Regions from separate parts of the Faecalibacillus sp. TM498 genome, predicted to be linked through region 2. Evidence: a T-box and tRNA genes for the amino acid it is inferred to sense, from the RefSeq annotation. Region 2 holds a T-box; the other holds one or more tRNA genes.

Region 1 (4,319 bases), on a different contig from region 2:
CTGATGTTGCTTTAATTGGACTTTTTGAAAAATCTCCATCCGTATTTCTAGGAACACCAATTGAATCAAAATAAGCATAAAGTTCATCATCTGTAAGTCTTGTATAAGTGATATGATTTCCTGTTGCTTTGTTTCCAATAGCTAAGAAATCTTCATAAGATAGTGGTTCTAAACCATTAATATTTAAAACAGCTCGATGTAATAAATGATTATTTAAAGCACAAGCTGCTGCATAAGCGCAATCCTTACGTGAAATAAACCACACACGCCCATCACCCATGTTTTTAGAAATTGTTGTTTCTTTAGCTTCTACTGCTCTTAAATAGTCACTTGTAAATGCTTCAACAAAAAGAGAATTTCTTAAAAAGATATAATCAAGCGATGTATTTTGAATAATTGCTTCTGTATAAGAATGATCTACATTTTCAATGCTTGGGTTAAATGGATGTGCTGCTGATAAAACAGATGTATAAATAATTTGTTTAACATTTGCTTTCACACATGCATCTACTGCATTTTTATGAGCTTGTCTTCTTTTTTCACCTACAAAAGGCATTGAAATCAATAAAACCTTATCCGCATTTTCAAAAACTTTAACAAGTCCTTCAGGATCATTAAAATTAGCTATAGCTGTTTGAATCCCTTGTTCCTTATATTCTTTTAAACTTTCTTCTTTAGGTGCTGTAAATACTAAATCTTCTTTGTTCATCAATTCTAAAGCATATTTAGCCACTAATGAACCAAAATTTCCATCAACACCATTAATAACAATTTTACTCATCGTTCATACCTCCACATGTGAAAATTATATCATGAATATTTTTATAAAATAGACCTTAAAAATTAATAAAGACTATAAGTTTTTCTTATAGTCTAAAATAATCTTCTACATATTTCATAAATTGTTGTATCGCCTTTTTTCCATTATCTTGATGATATCCTACAGCATAATCAGCATGATGATGACTTTCTTTTAAAGGAATCACTGCTACTTGATCATTTTCACTAATGACCTCTGTGGCCGAAAGTCCTATTCCTTCCCCTAAAGAAATAGCCATCACATATTCATTTAAATCATCTACTTCTTTTTTTATATAAGGAATCATTCCATCTAAACGGAAAGCTTCCATATAATCATGATAGTACTCTTTTCCTTGTTTTTTCGATAAAACAATAAGAGGTTCATTTTTGATATCTTTAATTGTTACATATTCTTTATGACTTAAAGGATGTTCTAAAGAAGTAACGACACAAACATGTGAATGATAAATTGTACGATAAATAAGATCTGGATAATTTTTAAAGTTATTACTTAAGCCAAAAGCAATATCTATTTCTCGATTGTTTAATTTTTCAATACAGGTAAATAAATTAAAAGCTTTGATATCAATTGAAATAGTATCGTTTTCTTTGAATTGTTTAACAATAAATGGTACATGCTTTCTTTCAAAAGGACCTGTAATCCCAATCGTTAACACATCTTTTTGTAAATTTTCTTTAATATCATTATATTCATTTTTATAATCACTCAATAATTTCTTTGCAAGATCATAATACCTTTTTCCTTCTTCTGTTAATGTTGGATAATAAGTCCTACGATCAAAAAGAGAAAATCCCAAATCATTTTCCAATTTTGTGATTTGCTGAGAAATTGCTGATTGTGATAGATAAAATTTTTTGGCTGCTTTTGAAAAACTTCCTTGTTCGACTACTGCTATAAAATAATAAATTACTTGTTTAAACATCTTTATCACCCTATCTATCATATCATTTTATTCACATTAATGCTCAAATTGTGCGCAAAAAAAGTGAATAACTTAAGTTATTCACTTTATTCACAACAATATTCACAATACACAAATAAAAAAACACATTTAAGATGTGTTTATCACAAACTGGCAGGGGTAGTAGGAGTCGAACCCACATCAACGGTTTTGGAGACCGGTATTCTACCATTGAACTATACCCCTAGTTGGGTTTGCCTAATTAATATATCATATAAAAAACAATTAAGCAATAGTTAATTGCCTATAAATTAAAAAAAATGTCTCATAAGATAATTTTGAGGAGGTTAAATATGAATGAATTAGAATTAACTATATCCTCTATCAAAATACAAACATTTAAAGATATCTATAAAATGAATGTGGCTTTTGATAAAGGAACTATTTTTAAACAATTGGATAAACCATGGGTGATGCAACGTGGATGATACATTATTACAAATAAGTAAATTGGATTTTTGTATCCAAGATGTTACTTTGTTTTTAGATACCCACCCTAATGATCAAGAAGCTAAAAAATATTATAAAGAAGGGATGAAGCATCTTTTAAAGATGAAAGAAACTTATTTAAAAAATGGCGGTGCTCTTACAAATAGAGACGGAAAGAATATTGAAAACTATATTAATGAACCATTTCCTTGGATGAAAGGAGGATCAACATGTGGTTGTATGAAAAGCGCTTGCAATATCCCGTTAATGTAAGAAAACCTGATGCTAAAACTGCTAAAATCGTTATTTCACAGCTTGGTGGACCTAATGGTGAATTAGGAGCAGCACTTCGTTATCTAAATCAACGCTATACGATGCCTTATCCAAGAATTCAAGCCTTATTGACAGACATTGGAACAGAAGAACTTGCTCATGTTGAAATTATTAGTACCCTTTTCTATCAACTTACCAATGGTCTAACACCTCAAGAAATTAAAGAAGGTGGATTAGATGCCTATTTTACTGATCATACATTAGGTGTCTATCCAACAAATAGTGCGGGTATTCCTTTTAGTGCCGATACTTTCCAATCTGTGGGAGATCCTATTTCTGATTTAACAGAAGACATGGCTGCTGAACAAAAAGCTAGAACCACTTATGATAACATTCTTGCTTTAAGTAAAAATGAAGACGTCAATAAAGTCATTCGTTTTTTAAGAGAAAGAGAAATCGTGCATTATCAACGTTTTGCTGAAGGACTTGAATATGTCAAGAGTCAATTAAATAAGAAGAACTACTACGCTTATAATCCCTCATTTACTTCATCAAAACGTGAACAAACATGTGAATAAGGTGAATAACTTAAGTTATTCACCTTTTATGCACTTATTCACACTTTCCCCACAAATATTCACTTAAATCTGTTGCTAAAAACATTTGTATTTCTTGAGCCATTTCCTTATTTATCTTAGAAATTCTCCCTTTATTTTCTACATAAACATCGATATATCTTTTTTTAGCCGGTATTTGTTTACAAAAAAACTCTTTATTTTTTCCTTTATAAACACAATTTAATTGTCGAAAATCATCCCATAACTGTTTAATTTCTTTATCTTTTATTAATAAATCAATAAAATTCTTTTCTTGAAGATAAAAATCATCTTCTTTAACTACACCTCTATCAACTGCTTTTTTAATAACATAAGATAAATATTGCATCGCATAACGATCTTCATCACAAATATAAACATGTGAACACTTCAACATCATTTTTGTAAAAAGAACAGCTTTATCTTCATGTTTAAAAATAAGTTCATCTTTCTTGTCATTTACTTTGAGATCCTTATAAATCATTTGTATCATCTCTAAATCACAAAATCCATAACTATACATATTTCCTAATGTATATTCCAAACGATCTGCAGAAAGTTTAGGAGATTCATTATCAGCCAGCGGATATAAATGATAGTTACAAACATCTTCTATCGTTAAATGATACTTATGCAACAAAGAAACTAATAAGGTATCTTGTTCAATTACCTTTTTCGTATCTAATTCTGTTGATTCTTGTTTTAAATGATCTTGGTGATAGAAATCTATCGTATGTGCAAAGACAGGAGTTGCTATATCATGAAGCAAACCTGCAACTGTCTGTCTAAGATCATGTGAAAAATGATAAACAATTAATGCAACCCCTATACTATGTTGATAACGAGAATATGGTACAATGTTTGAAAAGAAGTCAAAAGCAGTATATTCCACTCCACAATTCATCCCAATATCTTTAAGTCTTTGCATTGATGGAACATGTATAAGACTATTTATAAATTCTAAATGCTCTTTTTCATAAATTTTCCATAAATTATTCAATTTTTTTCAACTCCTTAAAATTTTAAATTACATTCATTCTATCACACTTTTTTAAAGTATATTAAAATAGAGTAAAATTTATTTTAATATTTTTTTAAATAAAGCTTGATTAAAGTGAAAATATATGTATAATTATAAGGGCAGTAACGGGAAGTAGCACAGCTTGGTAGTGCACCTGGTTTGGGACCAGGGGGTCGCAGGTTCAAATCCTGTCTTCCCGACCATTTATAAAAATTG
Region 2 (9,970 bases):
ATAGTTTTCTTTTTTTTCTTGTTCACTTACGACACCATGGTATCCTAAGATAGCAATTCCATCTTTACCGTTTTCATGAATAATGATGTCTTTTGTCATCCAGCCAAGTCCGATTGCTATATAACAAACAAGAACACATAAAATGATTTTTAATATATTTTTCATAATATTCCAACTTTCTATCAGTACTAGTTTATAGAAAAACAATACGGATGTCAAAAAAAGCTATGAGACTTCATAGCTTAAGACACAAGTAATAAACATCGCTAGGACAAATTCTTTTAAGAAAAGATTTTCATAATTTAAATGTTCTTCTTTTTTATTTATAAAATAAGATAAGTAATTTTTAAGAATTTGATGATTTGTGAGATCTTTAAAAGATTGGGCGATATTTTTAAAATCAATTCTTTCTATTTCTCTTAAATCAGGTTTAATTTGATTTTTGATGTCTTGAATAATATCTTTAAAATGATAAACCTTTAAATCATCGTAATCATGTTCACTCATATAAAGTTCTAAACCTAGGATAAAATAATCTTCTAATTTTAAGTAATCTAAATACGTATTTTCTTTTAATAAATCAAGAATAGGTGTTTCATCTGAAATTGTAAGTAAATGATGATTGTATTGATTTTCATAGTTTAAAATTTGATTATGAAAAGATAAAGCTATTTCTTGAATATTTTCTTCAGGATAAAAAGCAAAACGATGCCCTTTTAATTTTTTAAATGTTTTTAAAGTATCAAGATAACCTAAGCGTATTCTTTGATCCAATAGCTCTCGATTAAAATCAAGAAAGCCACCTAAATGCTTAGACGGTCTAATAAAAGTGATATTTTCACGATGTAATAAATAGGGATGGGTCGCTTCTTGATTGAGTTCAATTGCAATAATTTTTTGTGCTCCCATTTTTAAAGCAAGAGAGATAGGTAAATTATCATAATATCCGCCATCAATATATCCTTGCTTATCTATATAATGAATAGGAAATGCAGGGAAACATGAGGCTGAAGCAATAGCATATTCTACAATGTTATCTTCGCTCATATCATCTACTGTGATTTCTAATGGTTTCATAGAAGGAAAAGCAACAGTGCATAAACCATATTCGATGGGTGAACTTTTCGCTTTTTTGCCATTATAAAGACCTTTGATTAATTGAACAAGTGGTTCAATATCAGCACCTTTTTTATCAAGATAGGACTTTAAAAAAGGACCTATATTAGAAGAATTGTTCATTAGATTTTCAATTGAAAAATCAAATTGAATAGGATGCTTTAAAACCTTTTCTAATGATAAAGTATCCCATAATTCATAAAGCTTTTGATAATCTTCTTGAGCTACAAGTAGCCCATTTAAAGCACCAATAGACGTACCAGTAACAATATCAAAATGATATCCTAATTCTTGTAATGCTTTCATGCATCCTGATTCATAAGCTCCTTTAGAACCGCCACCTGATAAAACTAATCCATATTTCATAAAAACACATCCTTTTCAATAATTATACTTTTTCATAAAAAAAATACAACTTTATCATTTTAATATATGAAGAGTTTGTTATAATTATATGGCAAGGAGGATTAAAAAATGAAAAATGTAGTGAAAACAGATCAAGCTCCAGGAGCTATTGGTCCATACAGTCAAGGAATACAAGTAGGGGATATGTATTTTTTCTCAGGACAAATTCCTCTAGTACCAAGTACAGGTGAAATGCCAGAAGGAATCGAAGCACAAGCTCATCAAGCTTTAAAAAATGTGAAAGGATTATTAGAAAGCCAAGGATTATCATTTTCAAATGTTGTTAAAACAACTGTCTTTTTAGATAACATGGATGATTTTACAACAGTAAATGGTATTTATGCTGAATATTTTGTAGAACCTTATCCAGCAAGATCTGCTGTAGAAGTTGCTAAACTTCCTAAAGGAGCTTTAATTGAAGTAGAAGTTATCGCTAAAAAATAATTAAAAAAGAGATTTCGTTTTTGAAATCTCTTTTTTGTATATTATAAGAAAAGAATTGCAATAATACCTACTATAAAACAATAGTAAGAAAAATAATTCAATTTTCTTTTATTTAAAATACTAAACAATAAATTAAGTGCTAAATAAGTAACAACACCACTGATAATAAAACTAATTAAATAAGGAAGCCATAATGCAGCGACAGTTGAACTTGTTAAAAAATGTTTAAGTTTTAAAATGATTGCTCCAAAGCTGACAGGCATAAACATAAAGAAAGAGAAATCTCTTGCTGCTTTTTGATCAAGACCACCAAGCATCCCACCAGTAAGTGTTGATCCACTACGAGAAACCCCAGGAAGTAAAGCAAGTAATTGGAAAAATCCCATTCTTAATGCATCCCATAAATTCATGCTTTTTGTTGTTCTTTTTCCTTTATATCCAAATTTGTGAATAAGCATTAAAAAACAAGAAGTTAAAAGTAAACAACAACCTACTAATTTAGGATTAGAGAAAGCATGTTCAATATAATCATTAAAAAGAACACCACCAATTGCTGCAGGAATTGTAGCAACAATTAATAACATACAAAATCTAAAATCAGGTAATAGTTCATCTCTTTCTTGAGGTTTAGCAATATACCCGAAAAAGGATTTGATTAGACGAATAATATCTTGGCGATAATAAAACATGATAGCAATGAGTGAACCAGTATTAACAATAACTTCAAAAGTAACATCATTCATTTGTGGAACCATTAAACCAAGTTTTTCAAAAATACTTTGGAATAAAACTAAATGTCCACTACTTGAAATAGGAATAGGTTCACTAAAACCTTGAATAGCACCTAAGATTGCATAGACAATAATATCTTTAATTAAACTCATAATTTCACCTCGTCACCCATTATATATGAAAATATTATAAAAATATACAAAAACATTTTTTTAATGGAGATGACATATAATAAAGAAAAAGGAGGAAGAAAATGATTGTTAATTGGGTTAAAGAAGATGAAGAACTATTAGAGCCATATGAATGGTCAAATGGTGATGATATCGAAATCATTTCAACACTTTCATGTTTTAAAGTAGATCAAAAAACACTCCATGATTTTATTTATGGATGTTTACACATTTTTGATCAAAAGTTGTGTCAAAAAGTATTTGCAATAGGAGATGGTCATTATGCTTTAGCGATTGAAACAGATGCTCAAGGAAAGCTTTGTTATCGAAGTGTTTTTGATTTTTGTGATCGTGATAAAATGAATAAAAAGATTGCTGCTTTAGAACTGTCTAATATTCATTATCAAATGTATGATGAAGGAGAAATGAAAGAATATGGTCTAACAAGAGAAGAAAGGTTAAAAAAGCAATTTATTGAACAAAGAATTGATGAACTTTATATGGAAAATTATGATGATTTTTTGATGTTATGTAGACAGCTAAATATCGAAGATGCACAAAGTATCCAAAAATATAATCATTTAAAAAATAAAATAGCTAAGGGCTATACATTTATACATGAAATTCTATTCTATGAATTTACCAAAAAGGAATACAAAAAGAAATAAGCAATGCTTATTTCTTAATTGTAATTCCTATTTTTCTTTCAACTTTCGCAAGTTTTTTTCTTGCCATATAACGTGCTTTATCAGCACCTTCATTTAAAATTGTATCGATATAGTTACCTTGATTGATTTCATTATATTTATCATGGATTTTTTGTAATTCATTACCTACAACTTCAGCTAGATCTTTTTTAAATTGACCATAACCAACACCTTGATAACGTTCTACAAGTGCATCAATAGATTCACCACTTAAAATAGAATAAATAGTAAGTAAGTTTGAAATACCAGGTTTATTTTTAACATCATAGTAAATAGCGTTATCACTATCAGTGACAGCAGACATGATTTTCTTTTTAGAAACATTAATATCATCTAAAATATAAATACATCCTTTACCTGTTTCATCAGATTTAGACATTTTCTTTGTAGGATTTTGTAAGTCCATAATACGTCCACCTACTTTTGGAACAAGTGGTTCAGGTAATTTGAAAGTTTCACTATAACGATTATTAAATCTTTCAGCAATATCTCTAGCAAGTTCACAATGTTGTTTTTGATCTTCACCAACTGGTACATAATCTGGATCATAAAGTAAAATATCAGCATTCATTAATGAAGGATAATTAAAAATACCAGCTCCAATAGATTCATCTTTTTTAAGTTTACTTGCTTTATCTTTATATTGAGTCATACGTGATAATTCACCCATTGACACCATACATCCTAAATACCAACCAAGTTGAGCATGTTCTAAAACATCAGATTGTAAAAATAATGTGACTTTTTTAGGATCTAATCCAGCTGCTAAATATAAAGAAATCAAATCTTTTGTATTTTTTCTTAAATTCTTTGGTTCTTGATAAATTGTCATACTGTGTAAGTTAGCAACAAAAACAATCATTTCATATTCATCTTGATAAGAAACAAAAGGTTTAATAGCTCCTATATAATTTCCTAAAGTTACTCTTCCTGTTGGCTTGATGCCACTCAACATTCTTTTCATAAATTTTCCTCCTTAAAATAAAAAACGTCCTTAAAAAAGGACGTTATAAACGCGGTACCACCTTAATTCGTATAAAATATACGCTCTTGATCTTAACGCGATTAGCGACAAAAGACTCGTGCCTTTTGTAACTCCAGAACCCCAATTTCTATTATATCAATGGCTTATTTCCATCAACCATAAGCTTTCTATAACATTTAATATAATTTACTTATGTTCCTTCAAAGTCTTTAAAGACATTATAATGAGCTCATCTATAAAAATCAAGATATTTAAAAAAAGATATACAAAGTTTAAAATTGTTGTATAATTATTTACAAAGGAGTGATTGTATGATACGTATATATACCGCCCCAAGTTGTGCTTCTTGTAGAAAAGTAAAATCTTGGTTAAATGAAAATCAAATACCTTATGTAGAAAAAAATATTTTTTCTACTTTATTAAAAGAATCAGAACTTCGAGAATTATTAGAACGTAGTGAAAATGGTACGGATGATATTATTTCCAAAAGAAGCAAAATTATTAAAGAAAATGATATTGATATTGATTCAATGAAAATCAATGATTTAATTAAGTTTATACAGGAAAATCCATCAGTTTTAAAAAGACCAATTATGATTGATGAAAGAAGATTTCAAGTTGGTTACAATTCTGAAGAAATAAGAGTCTTTATTCCTAAAGAACTTAGAAAGTTAGCTGAATGTCATGATATGGATCGTTGTCCACAATTCAGCAATAAAGATTGTTTGAATTTTAAAAAAGAATATGAAAGGGATAGAGAACAGGAATCAAGTCAATAGATGGATTCTTTTTTAGGAGACAATATGAAAAAAATATTAAAAGTTATAATGACACTTGTTTTAATTTGTTCATGTTTTTATCTAGCAATTTCATTATTTATGAATCATTTGATTATTAATGATATGGTACCAACAGTTGTTAAATCAACGGCTGTAACAAATGCTTTAGAAGATACTTGTCAAAATGTTTTAAGTATGATGAATATGGACGAAAGCCAAAGTCAAGCACTTGTTTCTTCTTTACAACAAGATGAAAAAACGCAAGAACTTGTTAATGAATATATTGATACTGTTTTAAATAATCAATCATCTACTCTAGATGAAACTTTATTAAAGCAAGTTTTAGAAGATAAAAAAAATGAGGTATATTCTATTTTGAATCCTTCAATAAATGAAGAAACGTTTACAACACTTTATGATCAAGCTATCAATCAAATGGATTTACAAGGTTTACAAGATAAAGTATTAAGTCGAGTAGAAAATACGATGGAACAATCTGGAGAAACATATAAGATTGTAAAGAAAGTATATAGCTTTAAAAATTCTACACATATTATTGTGAGTGCTATTTTATTAGTTATTTCTACAGCTTATCTTATTTTTGTTTCAGTTCAAGAGAGATTGATTACAAAATGTTTATCAGTAAGTTATATGGTTTGTGGAATTATGACATTCTTGATTTCTTTTACGATAATTTTAGGATTAACAGCAATGGCATCTTCTACAATGACAATTCAGTTAACTTCTATTAAATATATGTATATATGTGGAGCTAGTTATTTCTTTGTAGGTATTATTTTATTAATTGTAAATGCTTTTTTAAAAAAGAAAAATCGTTATCATTATTATTACTAGTATAAAAAGAAGGGGTATTTATGGATAGATTAGATGCAAAGGCTATAAAGACGTATAAAGAAATTATACTTATTTTAGATCAATGTATTGATGATTATTTATTTATAATGGATCTTGATAAAGACATATATTTTATCTCACCACATGCTATGAAAAGATTTAATATTCCAAGCTATGAATTTAGTAATTCTTTACCAGCACATAAAAAATTTGTATATGAAGATGATCTAGAAATGTTATTATCAGATATGAATAAGTTGGTTTCGGGAAAGAAAAATTTTCATAATTTACAATATCGTTGGATTGGAAAAGACGGTATTCCTATTTGGATCAATTGTCGAAGTAAATCGATTAAGGATCATGATGGGAATGTTAAATATATTATTGGCTGTATTAATGAAATTGGTAAAAGACAAGTTGCTGATAATGATAGTGGGTTATTAGGAGAAATGAGTTTTAAAAATTTTATTTATCCTATTAATGAAGATATTACACAGGGTTTTATTTTAAGAATTGATATTGATGATTTTAAAAATATTAATGAAAATTTCGGTGTAAAATATGGTGATGTTGTTTTAAAACAAGTTGGAAATTGTATTAAAAAGTTATTAACTAAAAATCAACAACTTTATAGGATTGTCGCTGATGAATTTATTGTGATGGATGTTGTTGGCAGTAAAGAAGATGCAAGAAATCTTTATAATGCAATACGTAGAAGTATTACATGTTATGTAGAATCTATTAATTATGATATTTATTTAACGATTTCTGCAGGTATTCTAGATTTTCATGATTATCCTAATAAAAGTTATAATTCTATTATGCAATGGACAGAATTTGCTTTAAATCAATCGAAAATAAATGGAAAAAATACATATACGATTTTTAAGCAGGAAGCTTATCAAGAATTTTTAAGAAAAAATAAATTAACAAAAGAATTACATAAAGCAGTTAACCAACAATTTAAAGGATTTGAAGTTTATTTTCAGCCAATTATTGATATGAAAACAGAAAAGATTCATAGTATGGAAGCATTGCTTAGATTTGAATGTGATGAATTTGGTAAAATTTCACCACTAGAATTTATTCCATTATTAGAGGAAAGTGATTTGATTATTCCTGTAGGTAGATGGGTTTTAGATCAAGCATTAAAAGCTGTAAGTATGTTTTCAAATATTAAAGTACAAATTAATATGTCTTATGTTCAAGTGTTAAAAACACCAGCATTAAATGATATTTTAAATATTATAAAAAATTATAAAATAGAAAATAATCAATTGGTTATAGAACTTACAGAAAGTGGTTTTATTGAATCTAATAAAAACTTTATTGATTTTTGTAATGGTTTAAAGAAAGAAAATATCTTACTTGCTTTAGATGATTTTGGAACAGGATATTCTAATTTCCACTATCTTTATAATTTAAAACCAGATTATATAAAAATAGATCGAACATTGATGAAAAATGCGCTTTCAAATGAGTATGAAAATATGTTGCTAAAACATATGGTGGATATGGCTCATAGCGTAGGTGTTAAGATTTGTATTGAAGGAATAGAAGAAAAGGAAGAACTTGAACGTATTATGTTATTAAAGCCAGATTATATTCAAGGATTCTATTATGGTAGGCCGGTTTCTTTAAGTGTGTTTATGGAAAGCTATGAAATATAAAACGAATAAGTATGTGACTTATTCGTTTTTTAATGTTTCTAACATTCGTTTGATTTTACTTAAACAGTTTTGTTTATATTCTAAATGATAAGGTTGAATGATTTTTTTGAATGCTTGAAGTCCTTGATCATAATCCTCCACTTCAAATTCTATTTCATAATCATGATGATGGTTATATTCATTTTCATCTAAGGATAAAACACCATCGGGTAAAATAATATCATGACGTGTTGTTTTTAAATAATATCCACATGTTAAATCTTTGATATAAATATTTTCTTTTTCTAAAATATCAAAGATTTCATTATTGACATGTTGATGATTAAAAATAGCATCTTTAATTTCTTTATTAATATCTATATTTAATTCATTCAGACCAATAGTTGAAGGTCTTTTCAATGTGAGTTCGTAATGACCTTTTTTTTCTCTAATTCTGAGTGAATATTTTTTCTTTTCCAATAGAGGATGAAAAAGATAATAATTGGTTTGTTGATAACTGTCTTTGATTTGATTTTTATAATCAGATAATATTTTTTTAAATATATTTTCTTTTAATAACATTTTAAATTCAATTTCTAGATGTTCCATATGATACCTCTTTGCTTAAATGCTCTAGATATATTATAATACATCTATATGGAGGGAAGAAAGATGAAATATGCATTAATGGTTAGAAATGATGATCTTTCTAAAAAAACAGCTTTGAAAATTAAAGAAAGTTTACAAAACTTTTTTATTTATGATGAAAAAAATCCAGATCTTGTTATTTCAATTGGAGGAGATGGAACTATTTTAGAAGCTGTACATCAATATTTAAATGTTGATTGTTGTTTTGTAGGTATACATACAGGAACTTTAGGATTTTATACAGATTACCAAGTTGATGAAGTGGATCAATTTATAAAAGATGTGACTTCTAGACAATTTAAGACGATGAAAAGATATATGTTAGAAATTAAAATTAATAAAAAAGACTCTTTTCAAACATATTATGCTTTAAATGAATTAAGATTAGATCAAGGGTTACAAGCACAGGTTATTCATGTGTATATTGGTAATGTTTTATTAGAAGTTTTTAGAGGGAATGGTTTATGTGTTTCAACTCCTTCTGGATCGACTGCTTATAATAAATCTTTAGGTGGTTCTATCATTTATCCAGGTATTCCTTTGATGCAACTTACAGAAGTTGCAGGAATTCATCATAATGCATATCGTTCTTTAGGTTCAAGTTTGATTTTAGATGAAAGTCAAACAATTAAATTAGTTGGAAATCATTTTAATCATTCTTTGATTGGAATCGATCATATTCATTTAGAATTAAAGGATGTTGAAAGTATTGAGATTACGATTGGGCGTAAGTATGTTCGTTTTATTGAATATAAAGAAATGTCTTTTATTAAAAGAGTAAGAAGGGCATTTATTAATTCATGAGTTATCAAATTGAACAAACGATTTTATTAAGAGATTATTTGAAAGAATTACCAATTAGTCAAGCAATGATTAAAAGGATTAAAAGGGAAGGTGATTTCTTAGTCAATGGAAAAAGTCAAACAGTTAGATGTTTACTTCAAAAAGGGGACTGTTTAGAAATTATTTTTCCAATAGAAAACTCAAATGTTCAACCAGAAAATATTCCTTTAAAAATCATTTATGAAGATGACTATTATATAATCATTGATAAAGAAAGCCAAATGCCTTGTATTCCTACTAAAAGATATCAAAGCCATACTTTATGCCATGCTTTAATGTATTACTATCAACAAATTGGTTTAAAAAGTACAATTCATTTAGTAAATCGTTTAGATAAAGAAACATCAGGATATATGTTGGTTGCTAAAACATCACAAGCTCATGCATTGCTTTCTAAAGATATTAAACAAGTAGAACGTGTTTATCATTGTTTAGTTGAAGGAATTTTAGAAGGGGAAGGCGTTATTGAGCGGCCTATTTTAAAAAGTAATGATTCTATTAAAAGAATTGTTGATGATCATGGTAAGTATGCTAAGACGTATTATAAATCTTTAATGCATAAAAATAATCAAACACTTGTAGAATGCAAATTAGTAACGGGAAGAACCCATCAAATTAGAGTACATATGGCTTCTAT

Evidence for each region. The T-box of region 2 lies ahead of trpS (tryptophan--tRNA ligase). A T-box ahead of a tRNA ligase gene usually reads a tRNA of that ligase, here a tRNA-Trp.
Region 1: it encodes a tRNA-Trp, which carries the amino acid that the T-box ahead of trpS (tryptophan--tRNA ligase) is inferred to sense. The anticodon was not compared.

What each region holds. Positions count from the first base shown of each region.
Region 1 covers NZ_JAJDKB010000089.1:238-4,556, reverse strand. Annotated here, with positions in the region: gene LJD32_RS14525 (NAD(P)H-binding protein) at 1-781, opposite strand, end outside; gene LJD32_RS14520 (LysR family transcriptional regulator) at 867-1,745, opposite strand; tRNA gene LJD32_RS14515 (tRNA-Trp) at 1,897-1,970, opposite strand; gene LJD32_RS14510 (spore coat associated protein CotJA) at 2,078-2,212, shown strand; gene LJD32_RS14505 (spore coat protein CotJB) at 2,205-2,486, shown strand; gene LJD32_RS14500 (manganese catalase family protein) at 2,444-3,064, shown strand; gene LJD32_RS14495 (HD domain-containing protein) at 3,099-4,082, opposite strand; tRNA gene LJD32_RS14490 (tRNA-Pro) at 4,230-4,306, shown strand; tRNA gene LJD32_RS14485 (tRNA-Ala) at 4,319-4,319, shown strand, end outside.
Region 2 covers NZ_JAJDKB010000066.1:794-10,763, forward strand. Annotated here, with positions in the region: gene LJD32_RS13480 (polysaccharide deacetylase family protein) at 1-165, opposite strand, end outside; gene LJD32_RS13485 (patatin-like phospholipase family protein) at 226-1,482, opposite strand; gene LJD32_RS13490 (RidA family protein) at 1,591-1,965, shown strand; gene LJD32_RS13495 (undecaprenyl-diphosphate phosphatase) at 2,007-2,849, opposite strand; gene LJD32_RS13500 (hypothetical protein) at 2,951-3,535, shown strand; gene trpS (tryptophan--tRNA ligase) at 3,543-4,538, opposite strand; T-box leader at 4,572-4,772, opposite strand; gene spx (transcriptional regulator Spx) at 4,871-5,338, shown strand; gene LJD32_RS13515 (hypothetical protein) at 5,363-6,193, shown strand; gene LJD32_RS13520 (EAL domain-containing protein) at 6,214-7,863, shown strand; gene LJD32_RS13525 (CYTH domain-containing protein) at 7,882-8,451, opposite strand; gene LJD32_RS13530 (NAD kinase) at 8,515-9,294, shown strand; gene LJD32_RS13535 (RluA family pseudouridine synthase) at 9,291-9,970, shown strand, end outside.